2 linked regions of the Rhodopseudomonas palustris genome follow. The main gene of each other region encodes a partner of the protein of the gene in region 2 in a complex. Links are inferred from orthologs where the notes say so. Each region holds a gene or a part of one and is shown on either strand. Other genes may lie near its edges. The genes, in order: ccmE and ccmB.

Evidence for each region.
Region 1: the proteins of ccmB (region 2) and ccmE are in contact, whole or in part, in a solved structure (PDB 8CE8), measured with the Escherichia coli proteins. The link is inferred for Rhodopseudomonas palustris from one-to-one orthologs.

What each region holds. Positions count from the first base shown.
Region 1 is NZ_CP058907.1:2,064,028-2,072,677, reverse strand. Bases 3,276-6,027 are described here. They hold ccmE (cytochrome c maturation protein CcmE), read right to left. Parts: upstream 5,028-6,027; coding sequence 4,524-5,027; downstream 3,276-4,523. Other genes in these bases: ccmI (c-type cytochrome biogenesis protein CcmI), read right to left, coding at 5,141-6,027; HZF03_RS09525 (heme lyase CcmF/NrfE family subunit), read right to left, coding at 3,276-4,527. Also shown: HZF03_RS24620 (hypothetical protein), read left to right, coding at 1-77; HZF03_RS24615 (CobW family GTP-binding protein), read left to right, coding at 102-449; HZF03_RS24610 (hypothetical protein), read left to right, coding at 422-583; HZF03_RS09535 (formamidase), read left to right, coding at 703-1,725; HZF03_RS09530 (cytochrome c-type biogenesis protein), read right to left, coding at 2,034-2,531; more of HZF03_RS09525, read right to left, coding at 2,545-3,275; more of ccmI, read right to left, coding at 6,028-6,247; HZF03_RS09510 (hypothetical protein), read right to left, coding at 6,410-7,813; HZF03_RS09505 (RT0821/Lpp0805 family surface protein), read right to left, coding at 8,036-8,500; HZF03_RS09500 (sensor histidine kinase), read right to left, coding at 8,597-8,650. UniProt on the Escherichia coli protein: Heme chaperone required for the biogenesis of c-type cytochromes. Transiently binds heme delivered by CcmC and transfers the heme to apo-cytochromes in a process facilitated by CcmF and CcmH.
Region 2 is NZ_CP058907.1:220,379-229,185, forward strand. The notes cover bases 2,953-5,861. They hold ccmB (heme exporter protein CcmB), read left to right. Parts: upstream 2,953-4,027; coding sequence 4,028-4,696; downstream 4,697-5,861. Other genes in these bases: acnA (aconitate hydratase AcnA), read right to left, coding at 2,953-3,213; ccmA (heme ABC exporter ATP-binding protein CcmA), read left to right, coding at 3,429-4,031; HZF03_RS01040 (heme ABC transporter permease), read left to right, coding at 4,789-5,523; ccmD (heme exporter protein CcmD), read left to right, coding at 5,523-5,696; HZF03_RS01050 (DsbE family thiol:disulfide interchange protein), read left to right, coding at 5,713-5,861. Outside these bases: HZF03_RS01020 (DUF1223 domain-containing protein), read right to left, coding at 1-329; more of acnA, read right to left, coding at 496-2,952; more of HZF03_RS01050, read left to right, coding at 5,862-6,309; HZF03_RS01055 (ComEA family DNA-binding protein), read left to right, coding at 6,449-6,826; HZF03_RS01060 (septation protein A), read right to left, coding at 6,959-7,576; signal recognition particle-docking protein FtsY, read right to left, coding at 7,573-8,520; HZF03_RS01070 (RluA family pseudouridine synthase), read left to right, coding at 8,549-8,807. UniProt on the Escherichia coli protein: Required for the export of heme to the periplasm for the biogenesis of c-type cytochromes.

The sequences.
Region 1 (8,650 bases), 1.8 Mb from region 2 along the record:
CCGATTTTCTCGCCGACCGCGGCGAGACCGCGGGCGAAGGCGACGGGCGCACCCTGGTCAATCTGCTGGTCGAATAGATCGAGTTCGCCGACATCGTTGTCATGAACAAGGTCGTGGACGCCACGCCCGCGCAGCACGAGGCGGCGCGGGCCATCATCCACGCGCTCAATCCCGACGCCCGGCTGATCGAGACCGACTACAGCCGGGTGTCGCCGGACCAGATCTTCGACACCGGCCTGTTCGACTTCGAACGCGCCCATCAGCACCCGATGTGGTTCAAGGAGCTGTACGGCTTCGACGACCACGTGCCGGAGGACGCCGAATACGGCGTCACCAGCTTCGTCTGGGAGGCGCGCCGGCCGCTGATCCCCGAGCGCTTCAACGAATTCCTGCAGACGCCGCTGCCCGGCGGCAGCAGATCGTGTTCATCGGCATGCTCGGGACGATGAGCCGCGCCCGCATCACCACCATGCTGGAGCGTTGCCTGGCCGAGCCGGCCAGCGCCGAGGCGTTCGATCCGAACAGTTACCGTCACCTGCCCGACCCGTTTCCGGGGTGGCGACGCGTCACGGACGCGGCCTGAGCCGACGCCGCGCATGCACCTGCTCAAGATTACGAAGCCCGTTACGTAGAACAGCGTATTCGCCACCGACCGCTGCAGTTCCATAGACGTGACGTTCTAACGTTACATGGAGCCAAGTTATGGCAAGTACCGGAAGCGTAAGCGCGTGGGACGAAGCCCTGCTCGTTGCGATGATCCAATATCCCGTGCCGGTGGTCAGCGGGCCGGAGGATATCCAAATCCAGGTCAAGCAGATCTGCCGCGCGGTCGACACCACCAAAGCCGGCTACCCCGATCTCGATCTGATCGTGTTCCCCGAATATTCGACCCAGGGTCTCAACACCGCGATCTGGACCTACGACGAGATGCTGCTGACGGTGGATTCGCCGGAGATCGGCGCGTTCAAGCAGGCGTGCAAGCGCAACAAGGTCTGGGGCGTGTTCTCGCTGATGGAGCGTAACGACGATCCGTCGCTGCCGCCGTTCAACACCGCGATCATCATCAACGCCGACGGCGAACTGGCGCTGCATTATCGCAAGCTGCAGCCGTGGGTGCCGATCGAGCCGTGGTCGCCGGGCAATTACGGCATGCCGGTGTGCGACGGCCCGAAGGGCTCGAAACTCGCGGTCTGCATCTGCCACGACGGCATGTTCCCGGAACTGGCGCGCGAGGCCGCCTACAAGGGCGCCAACGTCTACATCCGGATCTCCGGCTATTCGACCCAGGTCAATGATCAGTGGATCTGGACCAACCGGACCAACGCCTGGCAGAACCTGATGTACACCATGTCGGTCAACCTGGCCGGCTACGACGGCGTGTTCTATTACTTCGGCGAAGGCACGGTGTGCAATTACGACGGCAACGTCATCCAGCAGGGCCACCGCAATCCCTGGGAGATCGTCACCGCCGAACTGTTCCCCCGCCTGGTCGACAAGGCGCGCGAGAACTGGGCGCTGGAGAACAACATCTTCAACCTCGGCTGCCGTGCCTATGTCGGCAAGCCCGGCGGCGAAAAGGCGAACTACCTGACCTGGGTGCGCGACCTCGCCGAAGGCAACTACAAGCTTCCCTGGGACGACAAGATCAAGGTCCGCGACGGCTGGAAGTATTATCCGGACGGCGTCAAGCTCGGCCCGATGCCGAAGCCGATCGCGGCGGAGTAGCTCCCACCGATCTCGTCATCCCAAGGGAGACCCGGCCGCCACGGCGACCGGGTCCTTGAGTGAGGGGCGGGCTTGAAGGCCGGACCGCCCTAGAACCTTCGCCACGAGCGTCGCTGCAGTGTGCCATGCGGGGGCGCAAGAGTTCATCATCGCCGCGCGCCGCGAACGCCGACGTCCATCGCGCCGTTCCGCGCGAACTCGGCGCCGTTGTCGCTGACCATGTTACACCCGGCGAATTGAGCGGAGCACAGGACCGCTCCCGCCTGCTCGGCCACGTTCGGAGAGATCCGATCAGCTCTGCTGCAAAATTAGGGCGCTTGATCCGCGCCCTCGGCCAGCAGCTTGTCGAGCCGCGCCTGCTCGTCGGCACTGAGCGGCTTCGGGGCGTCGCTGGCACGGGCGGCGTCGCGGCTGCGTCGGCGGATGTGCAGCCACAGGCCGAGGCCGCCGGCGACCAGCACCAGCGGCGGCAGCAGCCACAGCAGCAGCGTGTGCGTCTCGAACCGCGGCTTCAGGAGCACGAACTCGCCGTAGCGCGAGACGAGATAGTCGATCACCTGCTTGTTGCTGTCGCCGGCCGCGATCCGCTCGCGCACCAGCAGCCGCAGGTCCTTCGCGAGCGTCGCGTCGGAATCGTCGATCGACTGGTTCTGGCACACCATGCAGCGCAGCTCGCGCGATAGCTCGCGCGCCCGCGACTCCTGCTTCGGATCGGCCATCACCTCGTCGGGCTGCACCGCATGCGCCAGCGGCGACGCGACGACGGTCGCGAACACGATGAACAGAGCGGCGACTAGCTTCCGCATCGGTCTCTCCACCCTACTCGGCCGGCTGCAGTACGCGCGGCGCCTTGGCGGGTTTCGGCGCACCGACCCGCAAGCGGCGATCGGACAGCGACAGCAGGCCGCCGAGCGCCATCAGGATCGGGCCGAACCAGATCAGCAGCACCATCGGCTTGTGATAGATCCGCACCGTCACCGCGCCCTGGTCGTTGAGATCGCCGAGCGAGATGTAGAGCTGGCTGAAGCCGCGGGTCAGCAGCGCCGCCTCGGTGGTGGAGGAGCCGCGGGTGATGAAGCTACGCTTCGACGGCGCCATGCCGCCGACCAGCCGGCCGTTCTCGGTCACCGTGAACTGCGTCAGCAACTCGCGATAGTTCGGTCCCTGGCGCTGATTGGCGCCTTCGAACTTGAACTCGTAGCCGGCGAGCTTGGTGCTGTCCCCCGGCTTCATCGCGGCGATGTACTCGCTGTTCCAGGTGGTCTCGCAGACGATGCCGATCAGCGTCACGCCGAGCGCCGCATGGGCGAACATCGTGCCCCAGGCCGAGCGCGGCAGGCCGGAGGCCCGGCGCAGCGAGATCGACAGCGGACCGCGGAACAGCGCAATGCGCTCGGCGATGTCGATCAGCGCGCCGAGGATGACGAACACCGCAAGCCCGATCGCCAGCGGCGCCAGCACCGCGCCGCCATGGACCCAGGCGTACACGAAGGAGACCGCCAGCAGCGCCACCACGCCGGCGGCGATCAGCCGCTGCGCGGCGCCGACCAGATCGCCGCGCTTCCAGGCCAGCAGCGGACCAAACGGCACCGCGACCAGCAGCGGCACCATCAGCGGGCCGAAGGTGAGATTGAAGAACGGCGCGCCGACCGAGATCTTGTCGCCGGTCAGCACTTCCAGCGCCAGCGGATACAGCGTGCCGACGAACACGGTGGCGCAGGCGGTGGTGAGGAACAGATTGTTCAGCACCAGCGAGCCTTCGCGCGAGATCGGCGCGAACAGACCGCCCTGCTTGAGCGACGAAGCCCGCCAGGCGAACAGCGTCAGGCTGCCGCCGATGAACACGCACAGGATGATCAGGATGAACACGCCGCGCGACGGATCGGTGGCGAAGGCGTGCACCGAGGTGAGCACGCCGGAGCGCACCAGGAAGGTGCCGAGCAGCGACAGCGAGAAGGTCAGGATCGACAGCAGGATGGTCCAGACCTTCAGCGCGTTGCGCTTCTCCATCACCAGCGCCGAGTGCAAGAGCGCGGTGCCGGCGAGCCACGGCATCAGCGAGGCGTTCTCGACCGGGTCCCAGAACCACCAGCCGCCCCAGCCGAGTTCGTAGTAGGCCCAATACGAGCCCATCGCGATGCCGAGGGTGAGGAAGATCCAGGCGACCAGTGTCCACGGCCGCACCCAGCGCGCCCAGGCGGCGTCGAGCCGGCCTTCCATCAGCGCCGCGGCGGCGAACGAGAACGAAATCGAGAACCCGACATAGCCGAGGTACAGCATCGGCGGATGCACCGCGAGACCGATATCCTGCAGCACCGGGTTGAGATCGCGGCCTTCGGCCGGCGCATTGGCAATCCGCGCGAACGGGTTCGAGGTGATCAGGATGAACAGATAGAACGCAGTTGCGACCCAGCCCTGAACAGCCAACACGTGGGCGCGGAGCGACAGCGGCAGGTTGTTGCCGAACGCCGCGACCAGGCCGCCGAACAGCGCCAGGATCGCCACCCACAGCAGCATCGAGCCTTCGTGGTTCCCCCACACGCCGGTGATCTTGTAGAGCAGCGGCTTCATCGAGTGGGAGTTCTCGTACACGTTCACCACCGAGAAGTCGGAGGTGACGTGCAGCCACACCAGCGCGGTGAACGACAGGCCAGCGAACAGCAACTGCACCAGCGCGGTCGAGCGCGCCACGTTCATCAGCGCGCCGTCATTGAGCCGCGCGCCGAGCAGCGGAACGGTGGACTGGATCAGCGCCAGAGCCAGCGCCAGAACCAGTGCGTAGTGCCCGGCCTCGGCGATCATTTGCCGCCCTCCGCCGCATTCGCCGAGGTCTGGCCCGCGGTCGTCTCACCGGGGGGCTTCTTGCCGTAGTCGTCCTTCCAGTGGCCGTCCTTCTTCAAGGCGTCGGCGACTTCCTTCGGCATGTACTTCTCGTCGTGCTTGGCGAGCACGGTGTCGGCTTCGAACACGCCGGCCTTGTCGAGCGAGCCTTCGGCGATCACGCCCTGCCCTTCGCGGAACAGGTCCGGCAGAATGCCCTTGTAGGCGACCGGCAGGCTGGCCGCGCCGTCGGTGACCTTGAACGACACCCTGAGTTGCTCGCCGCGCTGCAGCGAGCCGGGCTCGACCACGCCGCCGAGCCGGAACCGCTTGCCGGCCTCGATGTGCTGTTCGGCCACCATCTTCGGCGTCGAGAAGAACACGATCGAGTCGCGCAGCGCGTTGAGCACCAGCCCCACCGCCACGATGAGCACCACCCCGGCGCCCCCGATCATCAACAACCGCCGCTGTTTACGCGTCATGGTTCGTTCGCCTCGGCGTCCTCTACCGGATGTTCACAAGCGACGCTTCGCGGCGTCGCTCGAACTGTTTGTCTGACGAAGATGTCGAAAACACATCGTTCGTGCTGCAATCGTCAGCCGTCGAGCCCGAGGCCCTTGAGGCCGTCGTTGAGCTGCTTCAGCCGGTCGGGCTTGTCGGCGACCGCCTGGCGCGCTTCGGTCTGCGCGCTCTTGGCCTTGTCGGTGTCGCCGAGCACCATATAGGCGCGCACCAGCCGCAGCCAGCCGTCGACGTCGTCGCCGTTCTGCTTCAGTCGCGCGGCGAGCTTGGCGACCATGCCCTGGATCATCGCGGCACGATCGGCTTCGCTCATGTTCTGCACGGCAGCGGCCGCGCCTTCCGGCAACGCCGGCTGCTTGGCGGTGCCGTCGACGCGGGCGAGCTCGGTCTGCAGCATCGGCCGCCACGGCGCGTCGGCCGGCGCCTTCTCCAGCATCGCGCGCCAGATCGTCGCGGCGTCCTTTGGGCGGCCATCCTGTTCGGCAGCGAGGCCGAGGAAGTAGCGCGCCTTGGCTTCATCCTGATTGAGCGCGACCGCACGCTCGAATTCGGTCTTGGCGTCGGCGGTCACGACACCGCCCGCCGCCGAAGTCAGCACCTCGCCGAGATCGGCGCGGCGGTCCGCGGTCTCGCCGGCGTAAGTAATCGCATTGCGATAGGCGCGCGCCGCATCCTCGAACCGGCCGGTCTTGGCCAGCACCGGCGCCAGCACGGTCCAGCCGCGGCCGTCGGTCGGGTTCTTCTCCAGATGCGCCTCGACCTGGGCCACCAGATTGTCGAGCGGCTGCGAGCTGGCCGGCGCCTTGGCCCGCGCCACCAGCGGCTCGTCCGGCAGCGTCGGCGAGCCAAGCGGCAGATAGATCGCGACCGCAAGCACCGGCAGTCCGACCAGCGCCGTCAGCGCAACCAAGCGGCGCAGGCCGCGGCGGGTGGTGGTCGGGGTGGTGCGTTCAGCCTCGGCGCTGGCGAGCAGCCGGCGGCCGATCTCGACCTTGGCGGCGGAGGCTTCGGAGGGGCCGATCAGCCCGATCGCGGCATCGCGGTCGACCTCGGCGAGTTGGTCCTTGTAGACCGCCGCCTCGCTGCCATCGCGCTGCGCCTTGACGCTACGCCCGAGCGGCCACAGCACGGCGAACACCGCCACGGCCGTCATCATCGCGAACACAAACCAAAGCGCCATTCGAGCGAGGTTCCGGGTGAAGACTAAGGAGCCGCGGCACCGGCCCGGCAGGTCGAAAATCCGGGCGGGTTACACCATGGTCGGACGATAGCCGCAATTGACATTTGCGGCACCGGATAAGGCGCCGCAGGGGACGAAACTTGATTTGAATCAAAGGGGAGTTCAGCCCGCCCGCGCCGCCGGCTTGCGTTCCACCACGACCATGGCGTTTTCGACCGCGCGACTCATCAGCGAGGCGTAGTCGTGGCTGAACAGCAATTCGCAGAACCGGACCGCGGCCTGCGCCTGCTGATGCCGGAACGGCTTGACCCGGGCGTCGGAGCCGCGCAGCGACTGCACCAGCGCGTCGGTGGACTTCTCGACATATTGCTGTAGCTCGGAATAGGTCCGCTGCGTCACTTCGTTGATCGCCAGCTCGCTGGCATAGGTGCGGCACACCGCGACGAAATCGATCAGCGCGGCGGTCTCGTCGACCTCGAGCTGGTCGAGCTTGGCGCCGCTGGCGATGTCCTTGTCGGGACGCTGCCGCAGCAGCCGGCGCACCCTGCCCGGCACGCTCTCGATCTCCGACTTCACCGCGTTGGAGATGTCGACGCGGATCGCGGCGAGCTGCTTGCCCCACGACGAGTCGCTGCGGATGTCGAGTTCGGTGCGCAGGCCGCGAATGCCGTCGTGAATCACTTTCAGATTTTCGGCGACGTTGCCGTAGTGGCCGCGGCGGATTTCCTCGCGCAGATCGGCAGTGAGCCGCGCCAGATCCTGGATCGCCATGGTGACGGCGACGCCGTAAGGCGTGGCCGCGACCTTGATCTCGTCGTCCGAGCCCGCGACCTTGATCGCCATCCGGACGATCTGCCACGGCTGGTTGAGGTGATTGAGGATCAGCGTCAGCGCGAACGGCAGCAGGATCGGCGTCTGCAGCGCCGGCACGTTGAGCGCCGCGATCATCGAATTGACCTGGCTGTCGCCGAACACCCGCAGGTTGCTGGAGAGCTTGCCGTTGAAGGTGTCGATGGCGTCGCGGTTCTTCAGCACCGCGCCGATCGGCGCCAGATCCTCGACTGCGGACGGCGGTCCGACCCTCGACATCGCGCGCTGGCGGTCGACGCCCGGCTCGGGATTGATCAGCTTGTCGATCGCAGCGGCGGCGGCCTGCTGCAGCTTGCGGACCAGTTGCTCGACTTGCGACGCCGGCGCGCCGCGCAGGCCGATCAGCCCGGCTTCGAATTCGCGGATCTGATCCGGAATGCCCTCGCGCTCCAGCCACTGCCAGACCGAGGTCAGCGACGAGCGCCGGAGCTGTCCAGGCCGCGGCGATTCCTTGGGATCGATCAGAAACGGTTCCAGCACCCGGAACATCAGCCGGGCCGGATCCTCGGAGCGAGGCTTGTTGTCGTCCTCGGAGCCGCGAACGATCTTGCGCAACTCCTCCAGCACGAAGCTGGCGACCGCGACATCCTCGCCTCGTTCGAGCGCACGCTCGAATTCCCGCATCAGCAGCGCTTGGGACTGCGGCGGGAGCTGGGAGAGATAATCTCTCAGCCGTTCGGTGGGTGTCTGGCTCATGCGCCCAATGGTTTGCAGGCTGTCGGCACGCGTGGAATTGCGCACCACTCGCATGGTGCCCGTCACGCCACGGCGCTACCCTCCAGAGATAGCCACGGCGATGTTAAGAAGGGGTTGAGGTGACCGCCGCGAACGCCGGATTCACACTCTGCTGCAACTGCCGCTCATGACGATAACACGCTGAAAAATTTCGGCTTCCAGCGCGCCGGGAGCAGATGCCGGTCAGCCTTGCGCCGTCCAGGGGGCGCCGTCCTGAGCGCGGCAGGCGGTGCCGCGGGAGATCTCGATCTGCTGGCCGATCGTCACCGCGTGCGAGTAGCCGCGGCAGGTAGCGCCTTGCTTCATATAGACCGGCCCGGGCACGATGTTGCCGTAGCGGCCTGAGGACGCGTTCTTCCACGCCACCGGGGCTCCGGATTCGCCACGATCGAGCGCTTCCAGCTCGGCCGCATAGGCCAGCCGGCGGTCTTCGGCATTGAGCAGCGCGCCGATCTTCGGCCCGATCAGGCCGCCCATTGCGGCGGCATCGACCGCGGCGCTGCCGTCATTGCGGCCGAAATCCGAGGTCGCGGTGCTGGTGAAGGAATCCACCCGGGCCACCAGCCCGGACGTACGATCGCACCCAGCCAGCGCCAGCGCGCCGGTGAGCAGCAACAGCGGCTTCACCCCCCAAGACGTCATGGTCATCCCCAACGGCTCCCCGAAGGCCAACAGCCTACATCCATAACCGTTAAGGAAAACAAGATGCAAATTCTGGCGCCCCTGTGGCAACTGCGCGGCTCGTTATGCCGCAGGCAGCCATAGCTCGGCGCGCAGGCCGCCGATCGGGGCGTTGTC
Region 2 (8,807 bases):
CCGTTGACGACGACCTGTGGGGTGAACACGTCCCGATCGCCTCGCACTTGCGAGTAGGCTTTCTGGCGAGCGGTAAAACGCGAGTCGGCCAAGGTGTCTTTCCAGCCGAGATAGTCCCAGTAATCGATCGGGAGGCTTAGGGCGATCACCGACGGATCACGTGCAAGTTCGCCGATGATCTTGTCCGCCGGCGGACAGGACGAACAACCTTGCGAGGTGAACAGCTCAACCACGGCGCGGGGCTCGGCGGCAGCAAGGTCCGCCGTCGCGATCGTCACGCACAGGCCGAGTGCGCCGGACCACCGCGAAAATCCACCAACACCATTCATCGTCGTTTGCCGAGCCGCCTTTGCCGAGTGCTTCGGGACGGCGGCACGCCGCCATCCATCGAGGAGCCTTAAAACGAAAAGGCGGCCCTTTGCATAGGCCGCCTTCCGTTCACCTGCCACTCACTTCGCAGTGAGGCATTCTGCGCCTATCGGCGAAGATCGCGGCTCAGGCCGCGAGCTTGCGCAGCACGTAGTGCAGAATACCGCCGTTGCGGTAGTAATCGAGTTCGTCGAGCGTATCGATGCGGCACAGCAGCGGCACGCGCTTGCGCTTGCCTGCAGCCGAGGTGATCTCGGCTTCCAGCATCTGCCGCGGCTTGAGGTCGCCCTCGAGGCCGCGGATCGTGACCTTCTCGTCGCCCTTGAGGCCGAGCGAGGCCCACGAGGTGCCCTCTTCGAAGGTCAGCGGCAGCACGCCCATGCCGACCAGGTTCGAGCGGTGGATACGCTCGAAGCTCTGGCAGATCACGGCGCGAACGCCGAGCAGACGGGTGCCCTTCGCGGCCCAGTCGCGCGACGAACCGTTGCCGTATTCGGCACCGGCGAACACCACCAGCGGCACCTTCTCTTCCTGGTACTTCATGGCAGCGTCGTAGATCGACATCTGCTCGCCGTCGGGCCAGTGCTTGGTCAGGCCGCCTTCCGGAATGTTGCCGTCGGCGCCCTTCAGCATGTGGTTCTTGATGCGGATGTTGGCGAAGGTGCCGCGCATCATCACTTCGTGGTTGCCGCGGCGGGTGCCGTACTGATTGAAGTCGGCCGGGCGGACCTGACGCTCGGTCAGGTACTTACCAGCCGGCGACGTCAGCTTGATCGAACCGGCCGGCGAGATGTGGTCGGTGGTGATCTTGTCGCCGAACAGCGCCAGCACGCGGGCGTCGACCACGTCGGTGATCGGCTCCGGCTGCTTGGTCATGCCTTCGAAATACGGCGGGTTCTGCACGTAGGTCGACGACATGTTCCACTTGTAGGTCTCGGACTCGACCGTCTTGATCTTGCGCCAGTTGGTGTCGCCCTTGAACACGTCGGCGTAGCGCGCCTTGAAGATCTTGGAGGTCACGTACTTCTTGACGAAGGCGTTGATCTCCTTGGTGCTCGGCCAGATGTCCTTCAGGTAAACCGGCTTGCCGTCCTTGCCGGTGCCGATCGGATCGACCGCGAGGTTCTTGGTCACCGAGCCGGCGAGCGCGTAGGCCACCACCAGCGGCGGCGACGCCAGATAGTTCGCCTGCACGTCTGGCGAGACGCGGCCTTCGAAGTTGCGGTTGCCCGACAGCACGGCGGCGGCAACGATGCCGTTGTCGTTGATCGACTTCGAGATCTCCTCCGGCAGCGGGCCGGAATTGCCGATGCAGGTGGTGCAGCCGAAGCCGACCAGGTTGAAGCCGACCTTGTCGAGGTCCTTCTGCAGACCCGAGTTCGCCAGATACTCGGCGACGACCTGCGAGCCCGGGGCCAGCGAGGTCTTCACCCACGGCGCCGCTTTGAGGCCCTTGGCGGCGGCGTTACGCGCCAACAGGCCGGCGCCGATCAGCACGCTCGGGTTCGAGGTGTTGGTGCAGGAGGTGATCGCCGCGATCACCACGTCACCATGGCCGATATCGAAATTGCGGCCTTCGACCTTGTAGCGGGCGCCGTCGAGCGCCTTCTTGTATTCGGCGTCCATCGCCGTGGTGAAGCCTTCCGCCACCGCCGGCAGCGCGACGCGACCCTCGGGACGCTTCGGACCGGCCAGCGACGGCACCACGTCGGCGAGGTCCAGCGTCAGCGTCACGGTGAACACCGGGTCCGGCGACTTGGCGGTGCGGAACAGGCCCTGCGCCTTGGCGTACTTCTCGACCAGCGCGACCCGCGCCGAGGCACGGCCCGAGGTCTTCAAGTAATCGATGGTTTCACCGTCGACCGGGAAGAAGCCGCAGGTCGCACCGTATTCCGGCGCCATATTGGCGATCGTCGCCTTGTCGGCGACCGAGAGGTTGTCGAGGCCCGGGCCGAAGAATTCGACGAACTTGCCGACCACGCCCTGCTTACGCAGCATCTGGGTGACGGTCAGCACCAGGTCAGTCGCGGTGACGCCTTCCTTGAGCGCGCCCTTGAGCTTGAAGCCGACCACTTCGGGCAGCAGCATCGACAGCGGCTGGCCGAGCATCGCAGCTTCCGCCTCAATGCCACCGACGCCCCAGCCGAGCACGGCGAGACCGTTGACCATGGTGGTGTGCGAGTCGGTACCGACCAGCGTGTCCGGATAGGCGACTTCGAAGGTACCGGTCTTGCGGCCGATCGTCATCTTCTCCTTCTTGGTCCAGACCGTCTGCGCCAAGTACTCGAGATTGACCTGGTGGCAGATGCCGGTGCCGGGCGGCACCACCGCGAAGTTCGAGAATGCCTTCTGGCCCCACTTCAGGAACTCGTAGCGCTCCTGGTTCTGCTTGTACTCCTCGGCGACGTTCTTCTTGAACGCCTGGTTGTTACCGAAGAAGTTGACGATCACCGAGTGGTCGATCACGAGGTCGACCGGCACCAGCGGATTGATCTTCTCGGCATCACCACCGAGCTTCTGCATCGCGTTGCGCATCGCCGCCAGATCGACCACGGCCGGCACGCCGGTGAAGTCCTGCATCAGCACGCGCGCCGGGCGGAATGCGATTTCGTGCTCCAGCGCCTTCTTCCGCATCCACTTGGCGACCGCCATGATGTCGGCCTTTTTGACGGTGCGGTCGTCCTCGTTGCGCAGCAGGTTTTCCAGCAGCACCTTCATCGAGTAGGGCAGACGGGAGATCCCCTTCAGGCCGTTCTTCTCGGCAGTGGGCAGGCTGTAATAGACGTAAGACTTGCTGCCGACCTTGAGGATCTTCCGGCATTTGAAGCTGTCGAGCGAGGTCATGTAAGGCGGGTCCCAGATTATCGTTTTCGATTGGGCGAGCTTGTATGCTGGCTCCGGAGGGGCAGGCCGTCCGGCTTGCAGGCGCCGATCGTGTGCTGCATCAAGTTCCGGCTTATAGAACCTTTCCAATTGCGCCGCCAGTTCGACAATGACAGGCGAGCGCATCGATTTGTGAGCAGACCGTTCCGATCCCGGAGCGGAACAGGTTGGGATACATGCGGCTGTCGGGGCGCGACTTACGGTGTGTACGAGGTGGCCGCGAGGTATTCGCCGGACTGGCCTTCGAGGCGAGCGGCGGCGAAGCGCTGGCGCTGGTCGGACACAACGGCGCCGGCAAGACGTCACTATTGCGGCTGATCGCCGGGCTGCTGACACCGGAGGCTGGAACCATCGCGCTCGACGGCGGGGAACCGGATACGCCGGTCGCCGAACAGGCGCACTATCTCGGCCATCGCGACGCGCTCAAGCCGTCGCTGAGCGTCGCTGAAAATCTCGGCTTCTGGCGTGACTTTCTCGGCGGCGAACGCACCGATCTGAGCGCCGGCATCAAGGCGGTCGGGCTCGGCCATGCGGCCGAACTGCCGGCGGCGTATCTGTCGGCCGGCCAGCGCCGGCGGCTGTCGATTGCCCGCCTGCTGGTGGTGCGGCGGCCGATCTGGCTGCTCGATGAACCGACCTCGGCGCTCGACGTCAAAGGCCAGGAGCTGTTCGTCGGCCTGATGCAGGATCACCTCACCCGCGGCGGCATCATCGTCGCCGCCACCCACACGCCACTCGGCATTCCGGTGCGCGAGCAGCGGATCGGAGCCGCGACATGACCGCGCTCGGCGCCATCATTCGCCGCGATATCAAGATTGCGCTCCGTGTCGGCGGCGGCGCGCTGATCGGCGTACTGTTCTTCCTCACCGTGGTGGTGCTGATGCCGTTCGCGGTCGGCCCGGACCTTGCGCTGCTCAAACGCCTCGGCCCCGCGATCCTGTGGCTCGGCGCGCTGCTCGCCAGCCTGCTGACGCTCGACCGGCTGTTCACTGCCGACGCCGAGGACGGCTCGCTCGACCTGATCGTGATGAGCCGCACCCCGCTGGAGCTGACCTGCGCCGCCAAGGCGCTGGCGCACTGGCTGGCGGCGGGTCTGCCGCTGATCGTCGCCACCCCGGTGCTCGGCCTGCTGCTCAACCTCGACGGCAGCGCCTCGCTGGCCGTGATGGCGACGCTGCTGGCCGGCACCCCGGCGCTGACCTTCACCGGCATGATCGGCGCCGCACTGGCGGTGGCGCTGCGGCGCGGGGGCCTGCTGCTGGCCGTGCTGGTGCTGCCGCTGTCGATCCCGGTGCTGATCTTCGGAGTTTCCGCCTCCCAGGCAGCGATCGTCGGCCCGGTGTCGTTCGGCACCCCGTTCTCGATCCTGTGCGCGATCTCGCTGCTCAGCCTGGTGATCGGCCCGTTCGCCGCCGCCGCCAGCCTGCGGCAGGGACTGGATTAGGGCGAATCACCGCTGATCAACTCCTTCGGAAGTCGCCGCCGACCTGCGTCACGTCATTGCCTGTGCGGGCCCCGGCCATTATCAGGGACGTCATGAAGCTGACCGAACTCGCCAATCCGACCCGGTTCCTGACGCTCGCGGGGCGCCTGCTGCCCTGGCTGGCGGCCGCGACCGCATTGGCGCTGGCGGCGGGACTGACCCAGGGCATGCTGGCACCCGACGACTACCAGCAAGGCGCGACCGTCAAGATCATGTTCGTGCACGTGCCGAACGCCTGGCTGGCGATGTTCGTGTGGGGGGTGATGAGCGTCGCCTCACTCGGCACGCTGGTCTGGCGGCATCCGCTCGCCGACGTCGCGGCCAAGACCGCCGCGCCGATCGGCGCGGCCTTCACCTTTCTCGCGCTGGTCACCGGCTCGCTGTGGGGGCGGCCGATGTGGGGCACCTATTGGGAATGGGACGCCCGGCTGACCTCGATGCTGGTGCTGTTTCTGATGTATCTCGGACTGATCGCGCTGTGGCGCGCGGTCGAGGACCCGTCCCGAGCCGCTCGCGCCGCCGCCGTGCTGACCTTGGTCGGCGCCGTCAACCTGCCGATCATCAAGTTCTCAGTCGACTGGTGGAATACGCTGCATCAGCCGGCCTCGGTGGTGCGGGTGGGCGGATCGACGCTCGACAAGGCGTTCCTGATCCCGCTACTGGTCACCGCGATCGGGTTTTCACTGCTGTTTCTGACGCTGCATCTAGCCGCGATGCGGAACGAGATCCTGCGCCGGCGGGTGCGTTCGCTGCAGATGATGCAGGCCAGCCGGGCCGAGGCGGCGTGATGTTCGGCAAATACGCGGACTTCATCGTCTCATCCTACGCCGCGACCGCGATCGTGGTGCTGCTGCTGATCGGCTGGGTGGTGCTGGATTATCGCAAGCAGAAGGCGCGGCTGCGCGACCTCGAAGCCCGCGGCGCCGTCCGCCGCTCCGGCCGCAGCGCCACCGATCACTAACAACGCACGGATCATCATGAGCGACACCTTCGATCCCGCCTCGCCGAAGCGCCGCTCCTGGCTGGTGGTGCTGCCGGCGCTGCTGTTCGCCGGGCTGGCGGTGTTGTTCTGGTTTCGGCTGGGCGACAGCGACGTGTCGCGGATCCCCTCGGCCCTGATCGGGCGGCCGGCGCCGCAGACGCCGCTACCGCCGCTGGACGGCCTGAGCCGTGACGGCAGCCAGGTCGCGGGACTCGATCCGGCGATGTTCAAGGGCAAGGTCAGCGTCGTTAACGTCTGGGCGTCGTGGTGCGTGCCTTGCCATGACGAAGCGCCGCTGCTGATGACGCTGGCGCAGGACACCCGCATCCAGCTCGTCGGGATCGACTACAAGGACAAGCCCGACAATGCCCGCCGTTTCCTCGGCCGGTACGGCAATCCGTTCGCCGCTGTCGGGGTCGATGCCTCGGGCCGCGCTGCGATCGAATGGGGCGTGTACGGCGTGCCGGAGACCTTCGTCATCGGGCGCGACGGCAAGATCGCCTACAAGCTGGTCGGACCGATTACGCCGGACAACATCGAGAGGGTGCTGAAGCCGGAAATCAGCAAGGCGCTGGCGGCGTCGCAGAGCTGACCAACCTGTTAGCACCGCCAAAAGCCCCTCGAAAATAAATCAGACCGTTTATCGGTCGTTCATCGCACCGCCATTGCGGCGCCATGAATCCGGGATGAGCTTCGGGCGTTACTAACAACGTCCTTTGGAGGGACATCCGATGGGTACTTCGACTTTCCGTCGTCTCACGCTCGCCCCGCTCGCCGTCGCGCTCGGCCTGCTCGCCTCCGCGCCGGCGATGGCGCAGGCTCCGCAGCCGGCCACGCCGCCGACCGCCAAATCCGACAAGATGGCCCCTCCGCCGAAAGCTGAGACCAAGGCGGCCGCTCCGGCGAAGTCGGAGAAGGTCGAGCTCCTCGATATCAACTCGGCGACCGCCGAACAGCTCGACGCGCTCCCCGGCGTCGGCAAGGCGTACTCCGCTGCGATCATCAAGGGCCGGCCCTACAAGGGCAAGGACGAGCTGGTGCAGAAGAAGATCGTGCCGCAGAAGACCTACGACGGCATCAAGGACAAGATCATCGCCAAGCAGAAGTAAGTCAGGCGATCACGCGACGCCAACGCGTCAACGTACTACGTCATGCCCGGGCTCGACCCGGGCATCCATCCCTTCACAACAAGATGGATTGCCGGGTCAAGCCCGGCAATGACGGCCTGGGGCCAAGCAGCCTCACCGCCCCGACACGTCGCCTTCGTCGGCTGCGCTCTGTTCGAGCGTGGCGGGTTCAGCCGCGTAGCGCTTGGTCAGCGGCATCTGCAGCAGCGCGAACAGCATGGTGAGCGGCACCACGCCGAACACCTTGAAGTTGACCCAGAAGTCGGTCGACTGCGTCCGCCAAACTGCTTCGTTCAGCAGCGCCATCGCAAAGAAGAACAGCGCCCAGCGCAGCGTCAGCTTGCGCCAGCCCGCCGCCGTCAGGTTGAACACCTGATCGAACATGATGGCGATGAAGCTGCGGCCGAACAGCAGCCCGCCGCCGAGCACCGCGCCGAACAGCGAGTACACGATGGTCGGCTTCATCTTGATGAAGGTCTCGTCGTGCAGCACCAGCGTCAGGGTGCCGAACACCAGCACCACCACGGCGGTGACCAGCGCCATCACCGGCACATGCCGGGTGACGACGTAGGACGCGATCACGGCCGCCACCACCGCCACCATGAAGGCACCGGTCGCGGCGAACAGATGAAACTTGGCGTTGACGATGAAGAACACCAGCAGCGGCCCAAGCTCGGTCGCCAGCTTGAACAGCGGGTGCGGCCGGTTGGGCTTGAGCAGGTCGTCCGTCATGCCGCCTCCGTGCCGGCGATCGCCTTGGCGAAATCGCGCGCGGTGAACGGCGCCAGATCCTCGACGCCCTCGCCGACACCGATGAAATGCACCGGCAGCTTATGCTTCTCGGCGATCGCCACCAGGATGCCGCCGCGCGCCGTGCCGTCGAGCTTGGTCATCACCAGGCCGGTGACGCCGGCGGTCTTGGTGAACGCCTCGACCTGCGACAGCGCGTTCTGGCCGACGGTGGCGTCGAGCACCAGCAGCACCGCATGCGGCGCGGTGGCATCGACCTTCTTGATGACCCGCACCACCTTTTCGAGCTCGCTCATCAGTTCGGTGCGGTTCTGCAGCCGACCGGCGGTATCGATCAGCAGCACGTCACGGCCTTGCTCTTTGGCTGCGGTCAGCGCGTTGAAGGCGAGGCCTGCGGCGTCCGAACCCTGCGCGCCTGCGACCACCGGGGTGCCGGTGCGATCGCCCCAGACCTTGAGCTGATCGATCGCCGCAGCCCGGAAGGTGTCGCCGGCGGCCAGCATCACCTTGTGGCCCTCGGAGGCGAACCGGGCCGACAATTTGCCGATGGTGGTGGTCTTGCCGGAACCGTTGACCCCGACCATCAGGATCACGAACGGCTTGTTGCCGGCGTCGACCTCGAGCGGCTGCGCCACCGGCGCCAGCACCTTCTCGACCTCCGCGGCCACGATCTCTTTGACGTCGCTGGCCGAGATCATCTTGTCGTAGCGGCCCTCGCCGACCGCCTTGGCGATCCGCGCCGCCACCTCGGTACCGAGATCGGCGCGCAGCAGCACGTCCTCGATCTCCTCGAGCATCGCCCGATCGAGCTTGCGCTTGGAGACGAATTCCGACAGCGCGGTCCCGATCGAGCTCGAGGTGCGCTTCAGTCCGCTGGACAGCCGTCGCCACCAGCTCTGTTTCGAATTTTCCGGAGTGTCGCTCATCAGGGCGCTGTGTTAGCCGTTTCGCGCCATGAACGAAAGCCACCCAGATCAATTCGAGCCGCCGGAACTGACCCCCGACGAGATCCAGGCCCGCGTGCTGTATCGCGACGGGCTGATGCTGGTGATCGATAAACCGCCGGGGCTGCCGGTGCATCGCGGCCCCAAGGGCGGTCCGAACCTGGAGGCTTCGTTCGATGCGCTCCGCTACGGTTTGCCGCGCCCCCCGGTGCTGGCGCATCGGCTCGACCGCGACACCTCCGGCTGCCTGGTGCTCGGCCGCCACCGCA